DNA from 2 places in the Stenotrophomonas sp. 59 genome. Region 2 is predicted to be linked to the other one. Evidence: predicted binding sites of a transcription regulator. Region 2 holds the regulator's gene; the other holds the start of a gene.
What was found. The regulator FliA, encoded in region 2, starts transcription of late flagellar genes. The targets are predictions, from matches to a motif close to TAAAGTTTNNCNNNCNNNGGCCGATAA.
Positions count from the first base shown of each region.

Region 1: the regulator FliA is predicted to act here: its motif matches at 1,592-1,618, upstream of QP552_RS18270 (methyl-accepting chemotaxis protein).

Region 1 covers NZ_CP127408.1:3,975,210-3,980,433, reverse strand. The annotation lists gene QP552_RS18280 (S41 family peptidase) at 1-535, shown strand, start outside; gene QP552_RS18275 (NAD(P)-dependent oxidoreductase) at 634-1,527, shown strand; gene QP552_RS18270 (methyl-accepting chemotaxis protein) at 1,737-4,268, shown strand; gene QP552_RS18265 (DUF2628 domain-containing protein) at 4,365-4,751, opposite strand; gene QP552_RS18260 (hypothetical protein) at 4,968-5,141, shown strand; gene QP552_RS18255 (TonB-dependent receptor) at 5,202-5,224, opposite strand, start outside.
Region 2 covers NZ_CP127408.1:2,152,873-2,158,096, reverse strand. The annotation lists gene flhA (flagellar biosynthesis protein FlhA) at 1-45, shown strand, start outside; gene flhF (flagellar biosynthesis protein FlhF) at 191-1,807, shown strand; gene QP552_RS10045 (MinD/ParA family protein) at 1,794-2,681, shown strand; gene QP552_RS10040 (RNA polymerase sigma factor FliA) at 2,678-3,421, shown strand; gene cheY (chemotaxis response regulator CheY) at 3,479-3,871, shown strand; gene QP552_RS10030 (protein phosphatase CheZ) at 3,871-4,476, shown strand; gene QP552_RS10025 (chemotaxis protein CheA) at 4,479-5,224, shown strand, end outside.

The DNA of each region.
Region 1 (5,224 bases), 1.8 Mb from region 2:
CTTCTATCCGCTCGATCTGGCACGGCCCAGGCTCGCGGCAGCGTTCACCCTGCTGGCCGACACCGAGGGCCTGGTGCTGGATCTGCGCCAGAACGGAGGCGGTGATGATGGCAGCGCCGACCTGCTGGTGCGGACCCTGCTGGAGCCGGGTGTCACCGCAGTGCAGGCGCTGGAGCAACGTGGCCGGCGTACCCCGGTGCCGCTGCCGCCAGCAAGCCTTCCGCTGTACCTGAAGCCGCTGGTGATACTGATCGACCGCCGCACCGCCTCGGCGGCCGAGTTCGTCGCGTATTCGCTGCAGGCGCTGGGGCGTGCGCGCATCGTCGGCGGCCGCAGTGGCGGTGCCGCACATATGTTCGATGATGCTGTGCTGCTGCCCGACGGCTATCAGATCAGCATTCCGGACCGGCAACCGATCAATCTGCGCACCGGTGGCAACTGGGAACGGAACGGTGTCGCGCCTGACGTGGCAGGCGGCGACGACCCGCTGTTCATCGCGCGCCAACTGCTGGCTCCGCCGAAGTCGTCAAGATGAACGCACAGTTGCGCGCTTGTCCTATCGCAGATGCGCCGTTGCATGCCTAGAATCGAGGCATCCCGGTAGTTCCCGGGCGCTTCGAGTGAATGGACTCAATGAAGATTCTGTTGACCGGCAGTTCCGGGCGGATCGGGCGCGCGATCTTCGGCGCGCTGGCGGCTGCCCATGAAGTGGTGGGCTTGGACCGCAGCCCGTTCGCCACCACGCGCATCATTGCCGATGTCACCGATCATCAAGCCGTCGTGCGCGCGGTGCAGGGCGTCGACGCGGTCATCCATACCGCGGCCCTGCATGCGCCGCACGTTGGCCTGGTACCGGACGCGGTGTTCCAGCAGATCAATGTGGACGCGACTGCGCACCTGCTGCAGGCGGCGCGCGAGGCAGGCGCGCGGCGGTTCGTGTTGACCAGTACCACCGCGCTGTACGGCCACGCGGTGGTGGCAGGAGGATGCCGCTGGATCGATGAGGATACCGAGCCGTTGCCGCGAACGATCTACCACCGCAGCAAGCTGCAGGCCGAGGCCCTGGCTGAAGCTGCGGCCGGACCGGACTTCGGCGTGCGCGTGCTGCGGATGGGGCGCTGCTTCCCGGAACCGCCGGAACGGATGGCGATGTTCCGGTTGCATCGTGGGATCGACGCCCGTGACGTGGCCAGTGCCCATGCCGCGCTGCTGCTGGATGAGGGGCCGGCCTTCGCCCGCTACATCGCCTGCGCAGCGACCCCGTTCCGGCGCGAGGATTGCCTGGAACTTGCCACCCAGCCGCGCAACGTACTGGCCCGGCGCGTGCCGCAGCTGCTGGCCGAGTTCGAGCGCCGCGGCTGGCCGTTGCCGCTGAGCGTCGACCGCGTCTACGACAGCGCCCGCATCCGCAGGGAGCTGGGGTGGCAGCCGCGTTTCGGGCCGGACGCCGTGCTGCAGCAGTACGCCGCAGGCAGCATCGAGGTGTTGCCACGCGCGGAGTGGATCAAGGACCGGGTGGCCGAATAGGGGACGCCGGGGCGGGTTCCTGTCCCGTCCCTGAGTGCATTCAGGAATGTGTAGGGCGGTCGCCTCAACCTCGTTGGCAGGCGGCCGCTAACCCGGTGCGCTTCCTGCGCCGGGCGGGTCCCGGCGGCCGGTGGCCTGCGCGACGGATCGCGCACCTGCGCGGTGCCCTCGCGGTGCCGGTCGTCCTGAACTGCCTTGCGGACCCCTCCATGCCTTCTTCCCGTTCCGCCGCTGCCCGCCGTCCGGGCAGCATCGCCCACAAGCTGATGCTGGGCACCGCTGTCATCGCGCTGCTGTGCTTCGGCCTGACGGCGTTCCTGATCTATCGCCAGGCCAGTGCCAGCCTGATCGATGCCTCGCGCCAGACCATGACCAGCGAGGCCAACGCCGAAGCGCGCCAGGTCGCCGCCGACCTGGGCACGGCGTTCGCCAGCAACGATGCCATGGTCGAAGCCGTGCTCGCCCAGCGCGCGCGGGGTGACGTGCCTGATCGCGCCAGCCTGGCGGCCGTGCTCGGTGAGCAGCTGCGTACCCACCCGGAATGGCTGGGCAAGAGCACCATGTGGGAGGCCGACGCCTTCGATGGCAAGGATGCCGAGTTCGCCAATACCGAGATGCACGATGCCAGCGGCCGCTACATGAGCTACTGGGCCTGGCATGACGGCAAGCCGCAGCAGTCGACCATGACCGACTACACCGAAGCCGCCGACGGTTCGGCCGACTGGTACGTGGTGCCCAGCCGCGACAAGCTGCCCAAGGTCAGTGAACCCTATGCCTACGACATCGCCGGCCAGCAGGTGCTGATGAGCACGCTGAGCTCGCCGATCGTCGAGAACGGTACCTTCCTCGGCGTGTTCACCGTCGACTTCTCGCTGGCGGCGCTGCAGAAGCACCTGGCGACGCTGACGCCGATGGGCGCAGGTCGCGTCGAGCTGCTTTCGCCCAAGGGCGTGGTGCTGGCGTCGGCGAACGCTGCCGAGATCGGCAAGCCGCGCAGCGACGCATTGACCCGCAACATGCTGGCCGACATCGCCGCCGACCGCAGGTTTGAGGCCTTCACCCCGGACGCGGCCGGCAATGTGCGCGTGTACGTGCCGCTGCGCGTGGGCAATGCCCCGCAGCGCTTCGCACTGGGCGTGGTGATGCCGCATGCGGTGATCGTCGCCGAGGCGCGCCAGCTGCTGTGGCTGACGTTGCTGGTTGGCGTGGTGGCCGCGCTGACCCTCAGCGCAGGTGTCTACGTGCTGCTGCGCCGCCTGGCGATCCGCCCGTTGGCCGAAGCGGTGCGGGTGGCGGGTGACGTTGCCGCCGGCAAGCTCGACAGCACCTTGCCGGCGCGCAGCAATGATGAAGTGGGGCGCCTGCTGGAGGCGATGCAGGGCATGCGCGGACAGCTGCAGGCGGTGATGGCCGCACAGGCGGAAATGGCGCGCCGCCACGATGCCGGCGAGTTGAGCTACCGCATGGACGCCACTGCCTTCCCCGGCGAGTACGGCCGCATGGTGGCCGACAGCAACCAGCTGGTGGCCTCCAGCAATGCGGTCACCCAGCGCCTGGTCGAGGTGATGCAGCGTTACGCGGTGGGTGACCTCAGCGTGGACATGGAAGCGCTGCCGGGCGAGAAGGCGGTGTTCACCGCTGCAATGGCCACCACCAAGAGCAACCTGGCCGCGATCAACGAGCAGATCCAGCAGCTGGCTGCCGCGGCGGCGGCCGGCGACTTCGCTGTACGCGGCGACGCCCAGCGCTTCGATCACGATTTCCGCCGCATGGTGGAGACCCTCAACATCATGATGCAGGTCAGCGATCACAATCTGGCTGAGCTGTCGACGCTGCTTCGCGCGATTGCCGCCGGCGACCTCAGCGCACGCATGCGTGGTGATTTCCATGGCGTGTTCGCGGTGATGCGCGACGATGCCAACAGCACCGTGCAGCAGTTGACCCAGATCGTCGGGCAGATCCAGCAGTCGGCAGCCAGCATCCGCCTGGCGGCGGGAGAGATCGCTGCGGGCAACAGCGATCTCTCGCGTCGTACCGAGCAGCAGGCCGCCAACCTGGAAGAGACCGCCGCCTCGATGGAGGAGCTGACCTCCACCGTGCGCCAGAACGCCGACCACGCGCTGCAGGCCAATACCCTGGCCGGTTCCGCCGCTGGCGTTGCCAGCGAGGGCGGGGAAGTGGTCAACCAGGTGGTGCAGACCATGGAGCAGATCGAGGCATCGTCGCAGCGCATCGCCGAGATCATTTCGGTGATCGACGGCATCGCCTTCCAGACCAACATCCTGGCGTTGAACGCGGCGGTGGAAGCGGCGCGTGCCGGTGAGCAGGGCCGCGGCTTCGCCGTGGTCGCCAGCGAAGTACGCGCGCTGGCGCAGCGCTCGGCAGGCGCTGCGAAGGAGATCAAGGAGCTGATCGACGCATCGGTGGCGCAGGTCGGTGCCGGTGCGCAGCTGGTGCACGGTGCGGGCCGCACCATGCAGGCCATCGTCGGCCAGGTGGGACGGGTCAACGAGATCATGGCCGAGATCTCGGCCGCCTCGCGCGAACAGTCGGCCGGCATCGAGCAGGTCAACCAGACCGTCGTGCAGATGGACGAGACCACCCAGCAGAATGCCGCACTGGTGGAGGAAGCCAGCGCCGCGGCGCGGGCGATGGAGGAGCAGGCCGAGCAGCTGGCCGTGGCGGTCTCGCGCTTCCGCCTGCAGGCCGAGCCGGTGGCCGCGGCACGCCGCGCGGCCTGACGCTGGCCGGAGTGCACATGAAGACGCCCGGCCAAGGCCGGGCGTCGTCGTTTCTGCTCGTCGCTGTGCCGGTCGGAGCCGGCCGCTGCCGCCGCTTTAGAACATGCCTTCGAAGGGGTTCCAGCTGGCGCGGCCCTTCACCTGCTCCAGGTAGTAGCTGTAGTTGGTGCTGGAGGCGACCAGGAAGTTCATGGCGACGAACACGGCACGGGCCACGATGTCGGGCAGGAACAGGGTCACGACGGCCAGCGCGATGTTGATGCCGATCACCACCAGCGCCTTGCGCCACATGCCCAGGATGAACAGGTAGATGGCGCCGAAGAAGAAGGCGAAGAAGTTGATGTTGACCTTCAGGCGGTCGCCGAAGGACAGCGCCTTCCAGGCCTGCTTGAAGCCTGGTTCCTTGGGCGCGCCGTGCTGCTGGAAGAAGTTGAAGCGGAACTGCCACTTCGGACTGAAGCGGGAGAGGTCGACTGCGTTCATTGACGTACACGTCCTTGTGGGAAAACGTTTACATCATACGGGGCGGCCGGTTCAGGAAGCCACCCCGCAGCGTCAAAAATGTGACGCCCAGTGCGCTATGGCCCTGCGGCCAGGGCGCGCACCGTCACCCATCCGCCTTGTTTTTAGGATAGGGTGCGCAGTTCCGCTGCCGCACCAGCTGAATCCGTGCGGTGGCGGGATGTCCATGGAGGTTGCATGACCACACCTGCTACACCGGAAAACGCACCGGGACCGGTGCTCCTGCCGACACCTGAAGTGGTGCAGGCGCAACAGCTGCTCGCACGCCAGCAACTGGCGGTAGCGATGGACCGTGCACGCACGGCGGCTACGCAGAGCGCGGCGCCTGCCGCCGCACTGCAAAGCGAGTAATCCGCAACACCGCCGATCGCGCTGGCCCGTCGCCAGCGCGATCGCGGCGGACGCTCCTGGTCAGAACCGCGCGGTCATGCTGA
Region 2 (5,224 bases):
GTGCCGGAGGACAAGCGCCTGAAGCTGGTCGGAACGATCAGCTGACGCCGCCCTCCGATGCGCCAGAAAACAGACACCACTTTCGAACCAACGCAACAGACAGATACCAAGGGGAACCCGCACCGTGCAGACCACCGACCACCCGAGTTCTCCGACCGCCACCCCGCCGTCTTCGTCCCGTGACCACAGCATGAAAATCAAACGATTCGTCGCCGCCGACATGCGCTCGGCCATGAACCTGGTGCGCAAGGAACATGGTCCTGACGCCGTGATCCTGTCCAACCGCCGGATCGAGGAAGGCATCGAGATCGTCGCCGCGGCCAACTACGATGAGAGCGCCGTGCAGCGCGCACTGGAAGCCTCGCGTCGTGACGTCGCCCCTCCGCCGGCACCCAAGCCGCGCACCGCCGCAGACGCGGTGATCGCCGCGGTGACCCGCCGCCGCAGCACTGCCCCGGCGCCGGAGCCGGTGGCCGCCACCACCTCGGCCGTGGCCGCCCTCGCCCGTGCGGCCGTTGGTGCCACCGGCCGCACCCTGGACAGCGCCGACGAGATCGTGCCGACCCGCGGCAGCACCGGCTTCGCAGCCACTCTGGCGCGCGCCGCCGTCAACGAACCGGCGCTGCCGGAACAGATCTTCGCTCCGTTCGCTGAAGCCATCGTCGCACCGGCCGCCGCCGTGCCGGCCAACCGCGCCCGCTTCCAGATCGATCCGCCGCACGAGGCGCATCACGAAAGCGTGCCGGCGGCGCTGCAGCCGCCGCCGCTGCCGACCACGGCCGTCGCCGAACCGCAGCCGGCCATCGCCGCCAGCGAACCGGCGTTGGCCGATGCCAGCGTCGAAACCGCGCCGGAGCCCACCCTCGCCCCGGCCCCGGTGCTGACCGTGGTTGCCCAGGACGACGCCGAGATCCGCCAGCTGCGCCAGGAAGTGGCCGGCATGCGCCAGGTGATCGAGCGCGAGATGAACCGCTTCACCGACGAGCGCCTGCGCGGCTGCCCGGTGCGCGCCACCGCGCTGGACCTGATGGACGAGTACGGTTTCGACGCCGGGCTGGCCCGCGACGTGGCCATGCAGATCCCGCTGGAGACCGAGGCCCATCGCGGCCGCGGCCTGATGCTGGGGCTGATCTCGCGCAAGCTGCCGATCGCCCCGGTCGACCCGCTTGAAGAAGGCGGCGTGATCGCCCTGGTCGGCCCGACCGGCGCCGGCAAGACCACAACCATCGCCAAGCTGGCCTCGCGCTTCGCCGAGAAGCACGCGCCGCGTGACGTCGCCCTGGTGACCACCGACACCACCCGCATCGGCGCCCGCGAGCAGCTGTACGGCTACGGCCGCCAGCTCGGCATCGCCGTGCACGAGGCCAACAGCGGCACCGACCTGGACCAGCTGCTGGAACGCCTGAAGGACTACAAGCTGGTGCTGATCGATACCGCCGGGCTGGGCCCGCGCGACCGCGCACTGGCCGCCCAGCTGCAGTGGCTGCGCGCCGCCCGCCAGGTGCGCACCCTGCTGGTGCTGCCGGCCAACACCAGCTTCGGCGACATGGACGAGGTGGTCCGCCGCTTCGGCGCCGCCAACCTGCAGGGCCTGGTACTGAGCAAGCTGGACGAGACCGGCCGCTTCGGCAACGCCCTGTCGGTGGCCGTGGACCATGCCCTGCCGATCACCTGGGTGACCGATGGCCAGGACGTTCCGGACGACCTGCACCGGGCCAGTGCAGCCAATCTTGTACTTCGCCTTGAAGATTTGCGCCGAGCGGCCGATATGCCCTGCAACCCGGAGTTGAACCATGCCGTCGCGTGAGTACGCCAAGCTGACCAAGACCTTCCCGCTGTCGGCCACCCGCAGCGAGCCGCTCGGCCCTGTGCGCACCATTGCCGTGACCGGTGGCAAGGGCGGCGTGGGCAAGACGAATGTGTCCGCCAACCTGGCCGTGGCACTGGCCGGCATGGGCAAGCGCACGCTGCTGCTGGACGCCGATCTTGGCCTGGCCAACATCGACGTGATCCTGGGGCTGAATCCCACCTTTACGCTGGCCGACCTGGTCGCCGGCCGCTGCTCGCTGGAAGACGTCATCGTCGAAGGCCCGAACGGCGTGCTGGTAGTGCCGGCCGCATCCGGCCGCCGGCACATGGCCGAGCTGGCCCCGGCCGAGCACGTCGGCCTGGTCAACGTGTTCTCAGAGCTGGAACGCGAACTGGACATCATGGTGGTCGACACCGCCGCGGGCATCACCGACGGCGTGCTGACCTTCTGCCAGGCGGCGCAGGACACCGTGGTGGTGGTCTGTGACGAACCGGCTTCGATCACCGACGCCTACGCGCTGATCAAGGTGCTCTCGCGCGAACGCGGCGTGGACCGCATCCAGGTGGTGGCCAACATGGTGCGCGACCCCAACGAGGGCCGCGTGCTGTACGAGAAGCTGACCCGTGTCTGCGAGAAGTTCCTCGCCGATGTCTCGCTGAACTACCTGGGCTGCGTACCGCAGGATGACTGGCTGCGCCTGTCGGTGCAGCGCCAGCAGCCGGTGGTGAAGGCCTACCCGTCCAGCCCGGCGGCGCTGGCGATCACCGAGATCGCGCGTCGCACCGCGCGCTGGCAGGCGCCGACCGAACCGCGTGGCGGCGTCGAGTTCTTCCTTGAGCGCATTCTCAAGCAGCGCGGGGTGGCCGCATGAAAGGTGCAGCCCAGTACCGGGAGGTCCAGCGCTCGGCGGCCAACGAGGTCATCGCCCAGCACTCGGACCTGGTGCGGCGCATCGCCCACCACCTGGCCGCGCGGTTGCCGGCCAGCGTTGAAGTGGACGACCTGATCCAGGCCGGCATGATGGGCCTGATCGAAGCCTCGCGCAGCTACGACGCCGATCAGGGCGCCTCGTTCGAGACCTATGCATCGATCCGCATCCGCGGTTCGATGATCGACGAGATCCGCCGTGGAGACTGGGTGCCGCGCTCGGTGCACCGCCGTGCCCGCGATGCCGCCGCCACCATCCGCCGCCTGGAACAGAGCAGCGGCCGCGCCGCAAGCGCCACCGAAGTGGCCGCCGCGATGGAGATGCCACTGCCCGAATACCTGCGGTTGATGGAAGACGCCGCACGCGGCCAGGTGCTGAGCCTGGAATCGCGCATCGAGGACCAGGGCGAGCTGGACACCGTCGCCCAGGGCGGCCCGACCCCGCAGCAGGTGCTGGAGCGCGGCGAGTTCGGCCGCGAGCTGGGCAAGGCCATCGGCCACCTGCCCGAGCGCGAACAACTGGTGCTCTCGCTCTATTACGAGCAGGAACTGAACCTGAAGGAGATCGGCGCGGTGCTCGGCGTGAGCGAGTCGCGGGTCTGCCAGATCCACGGCCAGGCGGTGCTGCGCCTGCGTGGCCGGCTCAAGATTTTCGAGGCGGCGGACGCCGGCCTGGAAGAATGAACATGCCCGAGGCGGCTGCCCCCGGCCGCCCGGAATGAACAACAAAGGAACTCTGCTTTGAACAAGAACATGCGCATCCTGATCGTCGACGACTTCTCGACCATGCGTCGAATCGTCAAGAACCTGCTGGGCGATCTGGGCTTCACCAACACCGCCGAAGCCGAGGACGGGCATGCCGCGCTGTCGCTGCTGCAGAGCCAGCCGTTCGATTTCGTGGTCACCGACTGGAACATGCCGGTGATGACCGGCATCGAGCTGCTGAAGGCGATCCGCGCCGATGCCAAGCTGAAGACCCTGCCGGTGCTGATGGTCACCGCCGAGGCCAAGCGCGAGCAGATCATCGAAGCCGCCCAGAACGGCGTGAACGGCTACATCATCAAGCCGTTCACCGCGCAGACGCTGGAAGAGAAGCTCGGCAAGATCTTCGAACGCCTGGCGGCCAGCGCCTGATGGATACCACGGTCGACAAGAACGCCCTCGCCCTGCGCCTGCAGGAAGCCCTGGACGCACTGGAGTCCGGTGACGAAGCCGCCTGGCGGCAACGCATCGACGGACTGGTCGCGCTGCGTACGCAGCCGATGATGAGCGGCCTCTCGCGGCTGGCCCGCGAGCTGGGACAGGCACTGGGTGAACTGCCGACCGTGCCCAGCGAGGCCGGCGAGCTGGACGACGCCTGCGCACGCCTTGACCACGTGGTTGCGATGACCGAACAGGCCACGCACCGCACCCTGGACCTGGCCGAGGAATGCCGCAGCCTGACCGAACAGCTGCGCGCCGAAGGCCTGCAGCCGGGCCAGGACGCGCAGCTCGAGCGCATCCGCCACAACCTGACCGAGATCGCCCTGACCCAGAGCTACCAGGACCTGACCGGGCAGATCATCCGTCGCGTGGTCGGCATCGTCCGCCGCGTGCACGAGGGCTTTGGCGCACTCGGCCTGCCGCCGGAACAGCATCGCACCGATCCGGAACTGGCCGGGCCGGCACTGAAGGGACTGGACCGCCACGCGGTCTCGCAGAACGACGCCGACGACCTGTTGTCGGATCTGGGGCTGTAAGCATGAGCGCGGTATCCGACGACATCACTGCCGATTTCATCATCGAGGCCCAGGAAATCCTGGATCGCCTGGGCGAACAGCTGGTGTCGCTGGAGCAGGCACCGCAGGACACCGAGCAACTCAACGCGGTGTTCCGCGGCTACCACACGCTCAAGGGCGGCGCCGGCTTCCTTGGCGTCACCGCCATGGTCGAGCTGTGCCACGCCGCTGAAGAAGCACTTGGCATCGCGCGTGCCGGGCAGGCGGTACTGCAGGCCCACCACTTCGACGCCGCCCAGCAATCGCTGGACTACCTGCAGTCGATGCTGGACGCCGTGTCCTCCGGTACCGAGCCGGGCTATGCGCCGCCGGACCTGATCGCGCAGTTCGACATGAACGGTGGCACTGCCGCACCGGTCGCTGCGGCCGCGCCTGCGGCAGGCGGCAGCGATCTGATCACCGACGACGAATTCGAGGCCCTGCTCGACCAGCTGCACGGCGGCAACGCGCCGACCGCAGTCGCGCCGGCGAAGAAGGCCGACGACGGCCTGATCAGCGAAGACGAGTTCGAAGCCCTGCTGGACCAGCTGCACGGTGGCGCTGCGCCAGGCACCAAGCCTGCTGCCGCCGTCGCGGCGGCACCCGCCGCAGCACCGCGCCCGGCCCCCGTCCCGGCACCCGCAGCCAAGCCTGCAGCCAAGCCGATGGCCGAGGCCGAGCACACCGTGCGCGTGGACACCAAACGCCTGGATGCGATCGTCAACCTGAT